2 regions of the Aeromonas sp. MTB genome follow, and region 2 is predicted to be linked to the other one. Evidence: riboswitches for the same ligand, from Rfam matches in the RefSeq annotation. Region 2 holds a riboswitch; the other holds the start of a gene.
The links. A riboswitch is a leader RNA that binds a small molecule or an ion and turns the genes downstream of it on or off. The one in region 2 is predicted to bind cyclic di-GMP.
Positions count from the first base shown of each region.

Region 1: it holds a riboswitch for cyclic di-GMP, as region 2 does, so the genes downstream of both, gbpA (N-acetylglucosamine-binding protein GbpA) here and WBR25_RS04465 (glycosyl hydrolase family 18 protein) in region 2, are expected to answer to the same signal.

Region 1 covers NZ_CP147026.1:4,032,098-4,037,148, forward strand. The annotation lists gene WBR25_RS18420 (methyl-accepting chemotaxis protein) at 238-1,920, shown strand; cyclic di-GMP riboswitch class I at 2,185-2,270, shown strand; gene gbpA (N-acetylglucosamine-binding protein GbpA) at 2,336-3,757, shown strand; gene cbl (HTH-type transcriptional regulator Cbl) at 3,817-4,764, opposite strand; gene WBR25_RS18435 (sulfate/molybdate ABC transporter ATP-binding protein) at 4,888-5,051, opposite strand, start outside.
Region 2 covers NZ_CP147026.1:948,803-953,853, reverse strand. The annotation lists partial or broken gene WBR25_RS04470 (M66 family metalloprotease) at 1-65, opposite strand, end outside; gene WBR25_RS04465 (glycosyl hydrolase family 18 protein) at 139-2,751, opposite strand; cyclic di-GMP riboswitch class I at 2,851-2,938, opposite strand; gene WBR25_RS04460 (sensor domain-containing diguanylate cyclase) at 3,254-4,489, shown strand; gene WBR25_RS04455 (glycosyl hydrolase family 18 protein) at 4,620-5,051, opposite strand, start outside.

The DNA of each region.
Region 1 (5,051 bases), 1.5 Mb from region 2:
ACTCCTTTTTTTGAAGAAATGCCAAACCATTCACACTCTTTGGCAAAAATTGCGCTGGGATGCGCATCAACACGCTACCAAAAAGTGGGGGTTGCTGTCTGCTGACTATACTGATGTTAAAACGCTCATTTGAGAAAGCTCGGCAAGAGACTGAAAGTAAATGAGTTGTTAACTCTTACAAACTGGCTGACGCGGTACAGAGCCACATAAAATCAACAGGGAAATGAGGGTTTAGTCATGTTCAAGCTCGGTGATATTACCGTGAGCCGCAAATTGATCTTGCTGCTCGCACTGGCGTTTGTCGGTTTTGTCTCGCTGCTGCTTATCTCGGCCAACGCGCTCCAGCGCAATCTGATGAGCGAGCGAGAGGCGCGGCTCAATGCGGTACTGGAGCAGGCCATGAGCCAGATCCAGTTTCTGGCCAGCACCCTGCCAGCAGAGCAGGCTCAGCAGGAGGCGCGCAAGCTGCTGACCAACACCCGCTTTGATGGCAACAACTACCTGTTCGTCATCGACGAGAACCGCACCATGGTGGTTCACCCCATCCGTCCCGAACTGGTCGGCCAGAAGATGGGTGAAGGAGGTGCCGCCACCTCCGGGCAGTTCTGGTATCAGATGGTGGATATCGCCAAAGGGGGCAAACAGGGCACTCTGCAATATGTGTGGGTCGGCCCATCGGGTGAGACCGCCGACAAGCTCTCCATGGTATCCGGCTATCAGCCCTGGGGCTGGATCCTCGGTTCCGGCATGCTGCTGCAGGATATTCAGCAGACCATCTGGGCCCAGTACATGAAGATGGGGACCGCCACCGCCATCGTGATCCTGCTGATGGGGTTGCTGGGCTGGCGCATCACCCACTCCATCGTCTCCCCCCTCAGCCAGATCAACCACGCTATGCAACGAGTCGCCAAGGGGGATCTGGTGGTAAGCATCCCGGTACAGGGCAAGGATGAGCTGGGAGTGGTCGCCCGCTGCACCAACCAGAGTCTCGATGCCATCCGTCACGCCCTGCTGGAGGCCAGTCAGGGGGCTCGCAACGTGGCCGATGCCGCCCTGCGCATCGCCGCCTCCGCCGAGCAGACCAATCAGGCGGTCACCAGCCAGCGGGATCAGCTGGCCCAGCTCGCTACCGCCATGAACGAGATGAGCGCCACCATCTCCGATGTGGCTGGGCACGCCGAAAATACCGCGCGGGATACCCAGGAAGCGACCGGTGAAGCGGGTCTCGGCAACCGTGACGTTCATGCAAGCGTGCACGGTATCAAGGCGCTGGCCACCGAGGTGGAGCAGGCCACCCAGCAGGTCAACCAGCTCAAAGAGGGGGTGATGCAGATCAGCGAAGTGACCGCCGTCATCAGCGCCATTTCGGAGCAGACCAACCTGCTGGCCCTCAACGCTGCCATCGAAGCAGCCCGTGCCGGCGAGCAGGGACGGGGCTTTGCCGTGGTGGCCGACGAGGTGCGCCAGCTGGCCAGCCGCACTCGCCAATCCACCGAAGAGATCCAGAGCACCATTGCCCAGCTGCAGCAACGAGCCGTCACCGCCGCCAATGCCATGGACACCAGCCGCAAACTGGCGGAGAGCAGCGTCAACCAATCCCAGCAGGCGGGGCAGGATCTCACCCTGATCGTCAACCACATCCAGCATGTAAGCGACATGGCGACCCAGATCGCTACCGCCGCCGAGCAGCAGAGCATGGTGGCCGAGGATATGAACCGCAACGTCAGCGGCATCAACGACTCGGCGCTGGAGATGTCCCAGTCCGCCTCGCAACTGGCGCAGGAGAGCGAGCTGCTGGCCGGTCTCTCCCGCAGCCTGGATGAGCGACTTGCGGTGTTCAAACTGGGCAAGGAGTCCTCCACTGCACCAATGATGGCTCCCGTATCTCTCCCCTCCGGCGAGCAGCGCGCCCGTCATTGATGGCGTCAACCTGTGTCGCCTTGTCACCCGACCTGCCAGCCAAGCTGGCAGGTTTTTTTACGCCGCCAACACGCAATCAGCATGCATCTTATCGGCATATTCAACAGCATTCGACGCCATTCACAAATTAGAGAACAATTTAAAAACAGTCAGTTAGAATGAGCAATGTGCCGTTGAACGGTGCATTTAAACATTTAACTTCAAATAATTAATCAATGCAGTGCACAATGCTGATGGCCGAACATTTGGCCCATCAATAACCATCTAGTCATTTGGCAAACTGACCGAAAGGTCGGGACGCAAAGCCTCCGGTCTACAGACGTTTTGTCCAGGATAGCGGGGTTGCCACACGCAAGTGTGCATCGGGGAACTCCCTGGCCAACTGACTGCCCACATCTATCGAACAGAGGAATGTATGGCAGCAAAAATCCAACTCAATCACATCGCGGCGATGCTGGCCCTGCTGGCCAGCGGCAGCGCCCTGGCTCATGGCTACATCAGCCAGCCTGAGAGTCGCAACTACCTGTGCAAAACCGGTGGCAACAGCCAGTGTGGCGGCGTGCAGTGGGAGCCCCAGAGCGTGGAGGGCCCCTCAGGCTTCCCGCAAACCGGCCCGCAGGATGGACAAATCGCCTCGGCGGGTAGCCCGCGCTGGAGCGAGCTGAACATCCAGACCAGCGACCGCTGGACCAAGCGTGAAGTACAGCCCGGCCCCTTCGCCATCAGCTGGACCTTCACTGCCAACCATGTCACCCGCAACTGGCGCTACTACCTCACCAAGCAGGACTGGAACCCCAACCAGCCGCTCACCCGCGCCTCGTTTGACCTGACCCCCTTCTGCGTCATCGACGGCAATATGGTGCAGCCGCCCAAGCAGGTGACCCACAACTGTGTCCTGCCGGAGCGCACCGGTTATCAGGTGATCCTCGGCGTGTGGGAAGTGGGCGATACCAGCAACAGCTTCTACAACATCATCGATGCCAAGTTCAAAGATGGCAGCCAGCCGCCGCTGGAGTGGAGCCAGGCAGGCACCATCTACCCCTCCATCGACCTCGCGATGGGTGACAAGGCGATGACCCGGGTATTCGATGCCAACGGCGAGCGCCCTGATCTGCAAACCGTGCTGACCATCACCACTGCCGAGCAGGGCCAGAAGAACAACTGGGCCCATGCTCTCGCCAGCAAGATCAACGCCGAGCAGAGCCTGATCCGCGCCGGTCAGCAAGGAGCCGATGGCCAGTTCAATCCGGTCTACGGTATGAACCCCGTCTATCTGCATCGAGACAGCAAACTGGATCGAGTCGAGATTGATCTGCAACAGCTGCAGCCGCCGGTAGTGGACAACATCAGCGTCAGCGGTCTGGCCAGCGACTATGTGCTGGACAACGGCAAGGCCACCCTCGATTTCACCGTCACCGCACAGGGCGATCTGGCCGTCACCAACACCCTCTATGACCACGGCGGCGTCGCCAAGGGTGAAAGCAGTGCCGACATCAAGGACAGCAGCCACACCTTTACCATGGCGCTGGAAGGGCTCAAGGCAGGTCACCACCAGCTGGTGATCAAGGCCACCCCGAAAGCGGGCGGCGAGACCATTCAGCAGACCATGGATCTGATGTTCAAGGAGCAGAGCAGCGGCGAATACGACTTCGTCTTCCCGAACTCGCTCAAATCCTATGCCGCCGGCACCAAGGTGCAGCAGCCGAAAAATGGCAAGGTCTATCAGTGCAAGCCCTTCCCCTACAGCGGCTACTGCCAGCAGTGGACCACCACTACCACCCAGTACGAGCCGGGCATCGGCTCCCACTGGCAGATGGCGTGGGATGAAGTGAAGTAACTCGCCACCGGATAGCAAAAGGGGAGCCAATGGCTCCCCTTTTGCTCTTCTCTTCCGATTCAAATCTGGAAGTCGATGGCAGGCTCGCTGCCCATGGCGCGGGCCTGAATATCCGCCAGCGCCAGCTCGGGGTTGCAGAGCTGGATAAACTGCCAGGCAAAGTTGTGCTGGAACTGCCCCTGTTTGAGGCCGATCCAGGCGGTGTGGGGGGCAAACAGATGGCTGCCATCGAGCTGCACCAGCCCCTGATCGCGCTGGGCGTCGAACGCCATGTCGGCCAGTATGCCGACCCCCATCTCCAGCTCGACATAGGTCTTGATGACATCGGAGTCCTGCGCCGTCAGCAGGATCTGCGGCTCGATGCCCGCCGCAGCAAAGGCTTCATCCACCCGCACCCGCCCGGTCAACCCGGCTTGATAGGTGACGATGGGCCAGTTGGCCAGCGCCGCCAGCGTCAGATCCAGCTCGCCAGTAAGCGGATGTTGCTCTGGCACCACGATATTGTGGTGCCAGCGGTAGTAGGGAAATGCCACCACCCCTTCGCTCTTGTCGAGCTGCTCGCTGCTGATACCGATATCCACCTCGCCGGTCTGCACCAGCCGCACTATCTCCTCCGGGCTGCCCTGACGCAGCTCCAGCTGCACCAGCGGGAACTGCTCGCGAAACGCCTTTACCACCCGCGGCAAGGCATAGCGCGCCTGGGTATGGGTGGTCGCCACCAGCAAGCGGCCCGAGTCGCGGTTGGCAAAGGTGCTGGCCAGTTTGCGGATGTTGTTGGCGTCATTGAGAATGCGCTCGGCAATCACCAGCAACTCCTTGCCCGGCTCGGTCATGCCGAGCAGCCGCTTGCCGTAGCGGATGAACAACTCGATCCCCAGCTCCTCTTCCAGCTCGCGGATATGGCGACTCACCCCGGATTGCGAGGTAAAAAGGGCGTTGGCCACCTCGGTCAGGTTGTAATCCCGCCGCGCTGCCTCCCGGATAATTCGTAACTGCTGAAAATTCACCTTGTCGCCTCCTGCGAAGAGTGGGCGACACAATCTGGTCACCCCCTCATTTTTGTTATTTGGCCGGATCATGCCCCGGCAGAGCGCCTGAACCCGGGCAGCCATGCCACCCGCAACAAAACATCAAATCTGGTAATCGGGATAGAACTGCGCCTGTCTGGCCACCAGCCGTACCCCCTGTCCCGGAGCAAACTGCTTGGCCGCCTCCTTGCTCAGCTCCGCCTCGTAGTGGGCCCCTTTGGTTTCGCCATCGCCACGCAGCTCCACCCGAATGCGTGGCCCCATGG
Region 2 (5,051 bases):
GACAAGGGGCCAGCCGCCAGGGTTGCCATGATGAGGGCAGCGATTCGGGTCACATTTGTGGTCATTGTCGGGTTCTCGTTCATATTGCTACCGGGAATGAGGGGCATGTCGCCATGCCCCGTCATCGGTGAGGAGGCCTCAGTTACAGCTTGCTGCCCCGATAACCAGCCAGACATCGTGCTTGCCCGGCTCATTGCCTTGAGTCCACCACTTGGCCTTCCACTGACGGCCGTTGTGGTTGGTGAGATCCCCGCCGTTGTAGGCAACGGCTGCGTTCCAGCCCAGATCAACCTGACTCACCAGCGCCCACTGATCGGCGGCTCGGCTCGGCTCATTACCCTGAGTCCAGTACTTGGCACGCCATACCAGCTGGTTATGGCTCACCTTGTCACCGCCGTTGTAGACCTTGCTGGCCTGCCATGCGGGAACGTTGGCTGCTTCCGGATCTGTGGTGTTGCAAGAGCCCCCTTCACCGCCTTCGTTGATTGGCGTGACGGTGAGACGGGTGGCCGCGTTGGCATCGAGTGCGCCATCGGAGACGGTCACAGAGAGGTCATAACCGGTTTCGACATCCACCGCCGGACCGGTGACCACCAGGGTGGCGCTGTTCTGGCCGGTCGCCGTGATACCGGCAGGCACTTGCCATTGATAGATCAGCTCGTCGTCGTTGGGGTCGGATGCCTTGGCAGTGATGGTCACCTGCTTGCCCTCTTCCACCTTGACGCTGGCAGGCAAAGTCACCACCGGAGGCAGGTTGGGCTGCGGCGCCTTGTTGGTCACCACCACCTGATCCCTGGCGGTCAGTTGATGGTCATCAGTCACAGTCAGTTCGAATACCAGCGCGGTATCTGCACTGACGGCATTCACATCGACCCGCACCTTGGCCTGCGTGGTATCGCCCAGCACAGCTTGCGGGCCGGAGACCTGCTTCCAGCTGTAGGTCAGAGAGCCTTTTTCCGGATCATGGGAGGCTGAGCCATCCAGCGTCACCTCGGTCGGGCCGGTGACACTCAGATCGCTGCCCGCGTTGGCTACTGGCGGCTTGTTGGCTGGCGGGGTAACCCCTTCACCGTGACCGAGACCTTCATGCATGGCGTTGAGGATGTCGCCGTTGTCGGCATCGATCTCCCAAGAGAAGAGCCCGCCCAGCTTGTTGGCCAGCACGTATTGGCCTTTCGCCTTGACCGAGCGCTCGTCGTCATAGGTGATCAGCTCGCCGGTGGAGGGCTTGAACAGGGTGGCCGCTTCGGCAGTCTCGTCGTAGTTGTACTCCCAGCCCGCCCCCATGTGGCTGTTGACGATGTGGCGATAATCCAGCACGCCATCTTCCCAGGTGCCCTTGATCTTGCCGGTGGCGGTGCCGGTGAAGGGGTCATTGCCCTGATAACCGCTCACCCCTTTCCAACCGCGACCGTAGGCGGCGGCACCGATCACCAGCTTCCCGGAGTCGACCCCCTGCGCCAGCAACTGCTGCACCGCTGCATCAGTGTTGTAGCGCTTGTTGGCCGAGCCGTTGGTGGCCTGATAGAGGTTGGCCTGATGACCCAGGGAGGTATTGCTCCAGGCACCGTTGTAGTCGTAACTCATCACGAAGAGGTGATCCATGTACTGCTGGGCAGCCTTGTAATCCACATCCTCAATCTTGTCGTAACCGGCACCGATGGCAGAGGTGAGCTGATAGGTGCGACCGGTCTCGGCCTCCAACTCGTCGAGCATGGCGCGCAGATCCTTCATGATCAGCACATAGGTTTCACCATCTTTGGTCTTGTCCCCCAGATTGGGGTTGGCACCGTCGCCGCCCGGGAACTCATAGTCGATATCGACACCGTCGAAGAACTTCCAGGTCTGCAGGAACTCCTTGACCGAGGCGACGAACACGTCACGCTTGGCCTTGTCATGCATGAAGAAGAAGGGGTCGGAGAGGGTCCAGCCACCGACGGAGGGGAGGATCTTCAGGTCCGGATAAGCCTGCTTGAGAGCCATCAGATTGCCGAAGTTGCCCTTGTAGGGCTCATCCCAGGCGACCAGTGACCCCTGCCCTTTTTGCAGCGCGGCCCAGGGATCGTGAATGGCGACCTGGAAATCCTTGCGCCCGGCACAGGCACGTTGCAGCGCCTGGAAGCTGCCGGCAATCTCTTTGAGGCTGTCGTTGAGGCCATCACCGCCACAGATCGGGGTGAAGCCATAGAGGATATGGGTCAGGTTCTGGGCCGGCAACTTGTCCACGGTGAAGTTGCGATCATAGACCCCCCACTCCACATAGTAGGTACCGACCACCTTGCCGGACTTGTTGACATAGGGTTTGTTATTCTCCTGCAGGGCAGGCTTGAGCGGTGCGAGGTGGCTGCCATCGGTATCGGCGACCACGATCTCCTTGGCATCAGACAGGGTGCAGCCATCGCCGTTGCACAGCGCGACCTGCATCTGATAGCGGCCCCCCTTGTGCACCTTGAAGGTGGCTGTGCCAGCGCCGGAAGAGGGACCGGACCACACCTCCTTGCCATCCAGCAGCACCTTGGCACTCTGGCCGATATCGCCGTTCCAGATATTCCAGGTGACGGTCACATCGGCGCCATTCTTCACCTTGACCAGCTCGTTATAAGCGGTCGCGGACTGGCTGACTTCGACGATGGCAAACTTGGTGGGGCCCCAACCGATGGCGGGTTTGCCGGGAGCCGCCGCATAAGCGGCGGCGGAGGCGAGCAGGGTGCCGACCATCATGGCCAGCAGTGCAGGTTTTGGACTTAGCATATTGCTTTCCTTTTCGTTATTGGAAAAACGAAAGGGCAACGCAACACGACAGGTGACACAAAAACGGCCACCCCTTGGCAAAGGCAGCCTGCATTCTACTGTGGTGGCCCCGCTATCCTAGGCCGTCTTGACCCTTAGACCGGAAGCTTTGCGTCCCGACTTTTCAATCGGTTTGCCCTTGTCACAACGTTATTTCTGGCGATAAATAATCGCCGATTGACTGTAGGGTAATTCTGATAAGTAAGCAAATCGGACCATTGCCAGCCCACCAGTTACCAACCCTGACAATTACCCACTTTCAAGAAATTAATGTTTAAAAAACAGCCGGATATGCAGACCTAATCTCATCACCTCCAACCAGATACCTCACACCATTTTTTTGATCTGCATCACACCAAATTGAGAAAAATCAATGAGTAAGAACAATATGCGACAAAAGACCCATCTGTGTCGCAACTAATGAATTTATAATCGCCGCTTTGCATGGCCAGCAGGTGTCTTCATGCCCAACGAACTGCCCTCACGCACCCGGTTATCCAGATACGACAAATTTGTTCGTTTGACGATTTATGCCTTGCCACTGGCCGGGATGATCTGGCTTATCAACAGCCTCAATGGCTGGCAAAGGGCGCCGCTTGCCAGCACCTTGCTAGTCCAGAGCTACCTTATCTGCACCTTCTGGCTCTATCGCCACTACCGCTACCATCTGCACCGCCAGTGGCAGCATCTGAGTGAGGCGCTCAAGATCAACGAAACCACCGCCGAACTGGCCCGCAACTCGGCGCAATACCAGACCGAAGAGGCCTTTCTGGAGGATCTGCTCAGACGAGCCGTAATGTTGATCCCGGGAGCCGAGATGGGCTGCCTGATCAAGCTGCTGCCGGGCACAGGCATGTTGAGATATGAAGCGGCCATCGGCATGGATCTGGTGAAACTGCGGCGGATCAATCTGCCGCTGGAGCACACCTTTCAGTACAAGCTGACTCAGGGGCGCTGCAACAAAACACTGCTGATCAACGACCTGTCGAAGATAAATGCCACCATGCCCCTGTCCGAACAGGACAGAGAGCTGCTGGTCAACTGCACCGACCTGCCCATCCAGGCCACGCTGGCGACCCCGATCCATATCGATGGTCAGCTCTACGGCATGATCAATATGGACAGCAGCAAACGTAATGCCTTTACCCGCTACGACAGCCACCTGATGGCGATCCTGGCGCGGGATATTCGCCACGCCATCACCATTTATCAGCAGTCCCGCCGCATCTATCAGCTGGCCAATACCGACCAGCTGACCGGGCTCGCCAATCGACAGCAATTCGAACTCGCTCTGCAAGCACAGCCGGAAGGCACCCTGCTGCTGATCGACATGGATAATCTCAAGCAGCTCAATGACAGCAGTGGCCATTTGGCCGGTGATCAGGCCCTGCGCCTTATCGCAGATGGCATACGCCAGCACTTCGGTCAGGGGGTGATTGCCGCCCGCTTCGGCGGGGATGAGTTTGTGCTGCTCACCACTCTGACACCGACCGAGCTGCAACAGACGATGGCCAGGCTGACGGCCATGCTGGCCAGCGCCTCCCCGACTATCTCGTGCAGCATGGGGATGGCCCCCTATCGCGGCGACTTTGCTGCCGCGTTTGCCAGAGCCGATGCCGACATGTATCAACACAAGCGGCACCACAAAGAGCAGCGTGCGGCACAGATGCCAGCAAGCGGGGAGAGCATTAATCACTAGCCCGGAAGGGCCGCTTTGCAGGCACAAAAGAGAAGCTGGGTGGGGAAACCGATTGGCAGACCCGCCAGAATGTGGCGAAGCGGGGAGAAAAAACGGGGCATGACTGGCATGCCCCGCCACCATTCAATGCTTATTTACAGCTGGCGGCTCCCACATCCTGCCAGACGTCGTGTTTGCCGGGCTCATTGCCCTTGGTCCAGTACTGCGCCTTCCACTGACGGCCGTTATGGGTGGTGAGCTCGCCACCGTTGTAGGCCACATTGGCATCCCAACCCAGTTGCACCTTGCTCACCAGCAGCCACTGATCCGCGGTGCGACTAGGCTCGTTGCCCTGGGTCCAGTACTTAGCCTGCCACACCAGCTGGTTATGGCTCACCTTGTCGCCGCTGTTATAGGTGCTTGCCGCTTTCCAGACTGGCCAGTTGGCCGCATCCGGATCGGTCGCCGTGCAACCACCGCCGCTGCTGGCCGGTTTGACCGTCAGACGGGTTGCCGCACTGGCATCCAGCCCGCCGTCGGAGACGGTGACGCTCAGGTCATAGCCGGTGTCGCTGGTGACGCT